Regions from separate parts of the Devosia sp. Z11_6 genome, predicted to be linked through region 1. Evidence: predicted binding sites of a transcription regulator. Region 1 holds the regulator's gene; the other holds the start of a gene.
What was found. The regulator PhoB, encoded in region 1, activates phosphate uptake and scavenging genes when phosphate is short. The targets are predictions, from matches to a motif close to TGTCATNNANCTGTCAT.
Positions count from the first base shown of each region.

Region 2: AC3YMN_RS08345 (DUF2794 domain-containing protein) is a predicted target of PhoB. The motif match lies at 1,273-1,289, and genes of this name have one in related genera.

Region 1 covers NZ_JBYUNQ010000001.1:726,508-729,911, reverse strand. The annotation lists gene pstB (phosphate ABC transporter ATP-binding protein PstB) at 1-453, shown strand, start outside; gene phoU (phosphate signaling complex protein PhoU) at 482-1,189, shown strand; gene phoB (phosphate regulon transcriptional regulator PhoB) at 1,284-1,985, shown strand; gene AC3YMN_RS03450 (GNAT family N-acetyltransferase) at 2,091-3,281, shown strand; gene AC3YMN_RS03445 (GumC family protein) at 3,288-3,404, opposite strand, start outside.
Region 2 covers NZ_JBYUNQ010000002.1:642,626-646,029, forward strand. The annotation lists gene AC3YMN_RS08335 (VOC family protein) at 1-217, shown strand, start outside; gene AC3YMN_RS08340 (DUF1223 domain-containing protein) at 326-1,027, shown strand; gene AC3YMN_RS08345 (DUF2794 domain-containing protein) at 1,350-1,697, shown strand; gene AC3YMN_RS08350 (GNAT family N-acetyltransferase) at 1,779-2,276, opposite strand; gene AC3YMN_RS08355 (Bax inhibitor-1/YccA family protein) at 2,376-3,146, opposite strand; gene thpR (RNA 2',3'-cyclic phosphodiesterase) at 3,348-3,404, shown strand, end outside.

The DNA.
Region 1 (3,404 bases):
GAGAACGTCGCCTACGGACCGCGCATTCACGGCCTGGCGCGCAACAAGTCCGATCTCGACGAGATCGTTGTCTCCTCGCTCCGCAAGGCCGGTCTGTTCGAGGAGGTCAAGGATCGCCTCAACGAGCCCGGCACCGGCCTGTCGGGCGGTCAGCAGCAGCGTTTGTGCATTGCCCGCGCCATCGCCGTCGGCCCCGAAGTCATCCTCATGGACGAGCCCTGCTCAGCCCTTGATCCGATCGCCACCGCCATCATCGAAGAACTGATCGATGAGTTGCGCGAGAACTACACCATCGTGATCGTCACCCACTCCATGCAACAGGCAGCGCGTGTGTCCCAGAAAACCGCGTTCTTCCACCTGGGCAAGCTGATCGAGGAAGGGGTGACCGAAGACATCTTCACCAACCCGGTCCACAAGCAGACGCAAGACTATATCATGGGCCGCATCGGCTGATTTGCCCGGCACCAACGGAGGAAACGCCATGCCCGCCACTAAAGACCACATTGTAACGTCCTACAGCGACGAACTGGTCGCGCTTGCCCAGGCCATCGCGGAAATGGGCGGCATGGTGGAACTCGCCATCGAGAACGGCACCAAGTCGCTGCTCAAGCTTGACCGCGAACTGGCCGACCTCACCATCATCGCCGACCAGCGCATCGACGACATGCAGCGCCGCATCGACGACATGGCGGTGTCAATGATCGCCCGGCGCCAGCCCATGGCTTCGGACCTGCGTGCCATCATCACCGCGATCCACGTCGCCCAGGACCTGGAGCGCGTCGGCGACATGGCCAAGCAACTGGCCCGCCGCTCGCTCAAACTCGAAGGCATGAACCTACAGCCCACCTTCTATAACGGCGTCAAGAACATGACGGCGCTGGTGCTGGGCCAGATCAAGAACGCACTCGATGCCTATTCGAACCGCGACGCTGCCGCTGCCATCGAGGTTTGCAATCGCGACGACGAGGTCGATGCCATGCACACATCGCTCTTCCGCGAACTCCTGACCTATATGATGGAAGACCCGCGCAACATTACCACCTGCACCCATCTCCTGTTCTGCGCCAAAAGCCTGGAGCGGATCGGCGATCACGCCACCAACATTGCCGAACGGGCCTACTACCTGCAAACCGGCCGGCAGCTTACGGGCGACGTTCAGGAACTGCACCGCACGCAAATCAAAGCATAGCACGCACCAAGGTTTATTTTGGCGCCACCCTGCCCTGTGGGAGGGAGTGCGCAGTTGAACAATCGGGTCGCTGAGCCCGACTGGAGGGTAACCCATGCCAGCCACAATTCTTGTTGTCGAAGACGAAGAAGACCTCTCGATCCTCCTGCGCTACAATCTCGAAGCCGAAGGCTTTGCGGTGCTCACGGCCGAAACCGGCAATGATGCGCTCGAGCATATCAAGGACAAGGTTCCCGATCTGATCCTGCTCGATTGGATGCTGCCTGAAATTTCCGGCATCGAGTTGTGCCGGCGCCTCCGTGCCCGCCAGGAAACCGCATTGATCCCCATCATCATGCTGACCGCCCGTGGCGAGGAAGAAGAGCGCATCCGGGGTTTGGCGACCGGTGCCGATGACTACATGGTCAAGCCCTTCTCGGTGCCTGAACTGGTTGCCCGGGTGCGGGCGCTGCTGCGCCGCGCCAGCCCAAATCTCGTCACCGCCTCGCTCAAGCTGGGTGATCTGGAACTCGATCGCACCACGCACCGGGTGCGGCGCGGCAGCCGCGACGTCCATCTTGGCCCTACTGAATACCGCCTGCTGGAATATTTGATGCGCCATCCCGGCCGGGTTTATTCGCGCGAGCAGTTGCTCGACGGCGTTTGGGGCAACGAGGTTTATGTCGATGAACGCACCGTTGATGTGCACATCGGCCGCCTGCGCCGCGCGATCAACCGGGGCCGCGATGCCGATCCGATCCGCACCGTGCGGGGCGCTGGTTATGCCTTTGACGAGCGTTTCGCCCAGCCCGCCTGAGCGATCCTGCTCTCGCCTGTTGATGATTTTGTAACGATCTGCTCAAGCGGTTTGTTAAAAGCCGGCTGCTAACGCTGTTTTCTTGAGGGAACGGCGGGGCAGTGCATGACCACCACGGATCAACGCCTGATCGACGAGCTTGCCAACCAGCCGGCTCCGGGGTCCACGACCTCCGGCGGCCGAATCACCCTGCAGCGCGGCCTCGCCGCTGCCGAGCCGGCGTGGCGCGCTCTTGAGCGCGAGGCGATCTTCACGCCCTACCAGCGCTTCGACTGGATTGCCGAGATTGCCCGCTCCCAGCAGCTCGAAGATGCGGACTTCGTCACCCTACAGATCGAATTCGATGGCAGCCCCGCCGCCCTGCTTCCCTTGCATCTTCACCGCAAGGCCGGCTGCACCTTTGCGGCCATTCCCGGCTCCTCCTTTGGCAACAGCGACTGGATGCCTGTTCGGCGCGATGCTGCGGCGCTTCTTACCCGACTCCTGCTGAACCGGGCCTTTGCCCAGTTGCGAGACGAGGCCGGCGTCGATGTGCTGAGCTTCGAGCACCTGCCTCCCCAATGGCGAGGCATCGACAATCCCCTGCTGAGCTTTCCCCATCAGCCTTCGCCGGACCATTTCTATTATGCGGACATTGCGCCCACCATGCTCGAAACGCTCCCCAAAAAGCGGCGGGTCGATATCCTGCGCGGGCGTCGCCGGCTCGAAGAAACGCTAGGTCCCGTCACCTTGCGCCGCGCCACAACGCTCGAGCACATCGACCAAGTCCATGCGGCCTTCCTTGAGCATCGCTCCGTGCGATTCCGGCAAATGGGCGTGCCAAATGTCTTTGCCGAGCCTCACTTCCGCGCCTTGTTCCGGGATGGGGCCATTGCCGGCGCCAGCGAGGACAAGCCGGCCGTAGCGCTCCATGCGCTTTATGTCGGCGAAGAAATCGTGGCGACGGCGGTAGGCACCTATTCCCCCTGCCATTATTCGCAATACATCAACTCCAACACGGACGGGCCGGCCTCCAAATACAGCCTTGTGGGCCTCCTGATGTTCCTGCTGGTGGAAGATCTTATCGCCGCGGGGATCAGCAGCATCGATATGGGCGTGGGCGATTTCGCCTACAAAACCTCCTGGACCCAGAAGACGCCGATCAACGACGCGGCGATTGCGCTAAGCGCTAAGGGCACTGCCGCCGCCGCCCTCCTTAATGGCAAGCGCGCGCTTAAGCGGCACATCAAGCAGAACGACAAGCTTTGGAGCTTTGCCAAGCAGCTGCGCCAGTGGCGCCAGTCAAAACCCGACTGATCGATCCTATCCTGCAGCCGGACGACGGGCCACAAGGCTCGTGACGATCAGATAGGTCAACACCAGCGCTCCCGCCGTGATCATCACCGCCAGCAGCACCAGCCCGGTCTTGGGCGAAACCGG
Region 2 (3,404 bases), on a different contig from region 1:
GCTGACCGCAGCCGACGGCGCGATGCCGGTCCATGTCGCCCTACGCAGCCCCGACCGCGCGACCGTGGATGCATTCCATGCCGCCGCTCTCGCCGCAGGTGGCCGCGACAATGGTGGCCCGGGGCTCCGGCCCAATTACGGTCCCGATTATTATGCCGCCTTTGTGCTCGATCCCGACGGCAATAACCTGGAGCTGGTCTGCCACGCTCCCGCCTAAGGTTAACCGAGCCGGTATTTGTCACCCCGTTTTGACTGGCGGGCCAACCAATCTGTGGCTTACAACTTGGGGATGGTTCCTCCTTGCACCCCCGCCGTAATCATGGCGATGATCGCACTTCTGGCCATGGCCCCCTCTAGCCAGGCCGAAAGCCTGCGCGAGCGGCCCAAGGCTGTGGTAGAATTGTTCACCAGCCAGGGCTGCTCGTCCTGCCCGCCGGCCGATGCGCTGCTGTCGAGCCTGGGCAAGGACGACGATGTCATCGCCCTCGCTTTCCACGTCGACTATTGGGATTATGTGGGCTGGAAGGACACGTTTGGCGATCCCGCCAATTCCGACCGCCAGCGCGCCTATGCCAAGAGCTGGGGCACACCGCGCATCTACACGCCCCAGATGGTGGTCAACGGCAAGCAGGACGTGGTGGGATCGCGCCGCGCCGAAGTGCATAGCGCCATTCGTTCGGCCAGCCTGACCCTGCCGGTGGATATCGAAAGCGATGCCGGCATGCTCGAGGTCGAGATCGGCCCTCGTGCCGGAACCGCCGATGCGGTGGTTTGGCTCGTCACCTATCTGCGCCAGGCGCAGGTGCAGATCGAGCGCGGCGAAAACGCCGGCAAGGCGATGAGCTATACCCAGGTGGTCACCGGTCGGCACATGCTGGGCATGTGGGAGGGCGAGGCGGGGGCTCGGTTCAAGCTGCCATTGGCCGAACTTGCCGCCGAAGCGGGCGACGGCATCGCCGTGATCGTGCAGGAAGACCGCAATGGGCTGCCTGGAGCCATTCTGGGCGCTGCGTCCTACGAACGCTGACCCTCAAAACAAATCTCCCGCCGCTGGAAACCAGGGACGGGAGAAGTTGACTGCTCTTTGGAGGAACTGGTGGCGGCGTTCTTCGGGGGGCTCGGTCGGCCAGCCACCAGCCTTGGGGCAACGATGACACTGTCGCGGTGCAATGGGGCAGCCAAAGGGAAGCAGTGTGGCCTAAATGGGGTATTTTGGCCTAGGGCGATGGCGGTGCCGTGAAGCGCTTGCATCGCCGGTCGAATGCCGCGATCATGACGGTTCTGCAACAAGGAGTGCGAGGCCAAGCGTGCAAGCGCGTGTTCCAAACAGCAAGCCGGTGAAGCTCGAATTGGTGCATCAGGCCGAGGCGCCGCCCAGTCCGCAGCCCAGCAAGGTCCCCGCCATTGTTGCCTTTGACCGCAAGGAACTGGCGCTGATCCTGTCGGTTTATGGCCGCAAGGTCGCTCAGGGCGAGTGGCGAGATTACGCTATGGACTTCCTGCGCGAGCGGGCAGTGTTTTCGGTATATGCCCGCGTGTCCGAGCGCCCGCTTTACCTGATCGAGAAAACCCCCCGCCTGCGCAATCGCCAGGGGCAATATGCCGTCACCAACCAGCAGGGCCGCATCCTCAAGCGCGGCCACGAACTGGCGCAGGTGCTCCGCGTGCTCGATCCGCAACTGGCGGTGGTGGGTTAACCGCCAGTTGCCGGTTTGGCGGACTGCAGCCCGCGCCTGAGCGGATGTTGCTCAGGCTCATCGGTTCAACAAGCTGCTCGATCAAAGCGCCAGTTGCAGGTGCACGATGTCGTGCCAGCGGTCGAATTTGAGGCCAACCGCTTCGTAATAGCCGACGCGGCGGAAGCCAAATCTCTCGTGGATGCCGACCGAGTTGGCCGTATCGGCGGTGATCACCGCCAGCATCTGCTTGAAGCCAAAGGCCCGCGACTGCGCCAAAAGCTCGCTCAGCATTGCCTTGCCGATGCCGCGCCCGGTTTCGGCAGGGTCTAGGTAAAGCGAATCCTCGCAGGTGAAGCGATAGGCGGCGCGGGGCCGATAAAAGCTGGCATAGGCATAGCCGATGGGCTTGCCCGCGCGCTCGGCGATGATCACCGGATGACCCAAGCGCAAGAGGCCCGCATATTTCTCGGCGATGGCCGTTTCGTCGGGCGCTTCGGTATCAAAGGTAATGGCGGTGTGATCGACATAATGTCGGTAGATGCGGGTGATCGCGGGCACATCGGACCACTCGAACGGGCGCAGGCGGAAGTCGGACACGATACGTCAACTCGACAAAGCAAAGGGACCGCAGCCTTTATGACTGCGGTCCCCAAACAGTGTCCATCGAAATCCGCGGCGGGTGGCCGCGGGTCGGGATTATTCGCGGTTGCCGAACAGGCGGAGCAGCATCATGAACAGGTTGATGAAGTCCAGATACAGCGACAGTGCACCCATGATGGCGTTCTTGGCCAGCGTGTCGGCACCATGGTGCTCGGCATAGCTTTCCTTGATCTTCTGGGTGTCATAGGCGGTCAGGCCCACAAAGATCAGCACGCCGACAGCGGAGATGATGAACTCCATCATGCTCGACTGCATGAAGATGTTGACGATCGAGGCGATGATCAGGCCGATCAGGCCCATCATCAGGAACGAGCCCATCGCCGTCAGGTCACGCTTGGTGGTGTAGCCATAAAGGCTCATCGTGCCAAAGGTGGCCGCGGTGATGAAGAAAACCTTGGCGATCGAAGCGTCGGTGTAAACCAGGAAGATCGAGCTCATCGACAGGCCCATGATCGCCGAGAAGGCCCAGAAAGTGGCCTGGGCGGCGGGCACGGAGAGCTTGTTGATGCCAAAGCTCAGCACCATCACGAAGGCGAGGGGCGCGAGCATCACGACCCACTGCAGCGGGCTGGCATAAAGCAGGTAACCCCACTGGGTCACATACTGGCCATTGGCCAGTTGGGCCACGGCGGCATCTGGATTGGTGGTGATGGCAGCGGCGGCAGCAAACCAGGCCGCAAGGCCAGTTACCACCAGGCCAATGCCCATGTAATTGTAGACGCGCAGCATGTAACTGCGCAGGCCCTCGTCGATGGCTAAGGCCGAGCCGGCCCGCGCATTCAGGGTCTGACGGTCATATTCAGCCATATGCACTATCCTTTCACTGACGGATAAGGCGGTTTCCTCCCGCCGAGGGCGTTGTTGGGCGCCACTTGATCGGTAATATGGATGGGGGAGAAGTCCTTTACAACCCTGTTCGCCCAGCCGCGACGATTCGACTGCCCCTCTCAGGCAGTTATGCTAGGCTGGCTGCGATTGTCTTGCCTGCCCGCGGGCAAAGGAGGCCTCATGCCCCGGCTGTTTACTGGCCTTGAAGTTCCCGGCGATATCGCCTTTGCCCTGTCG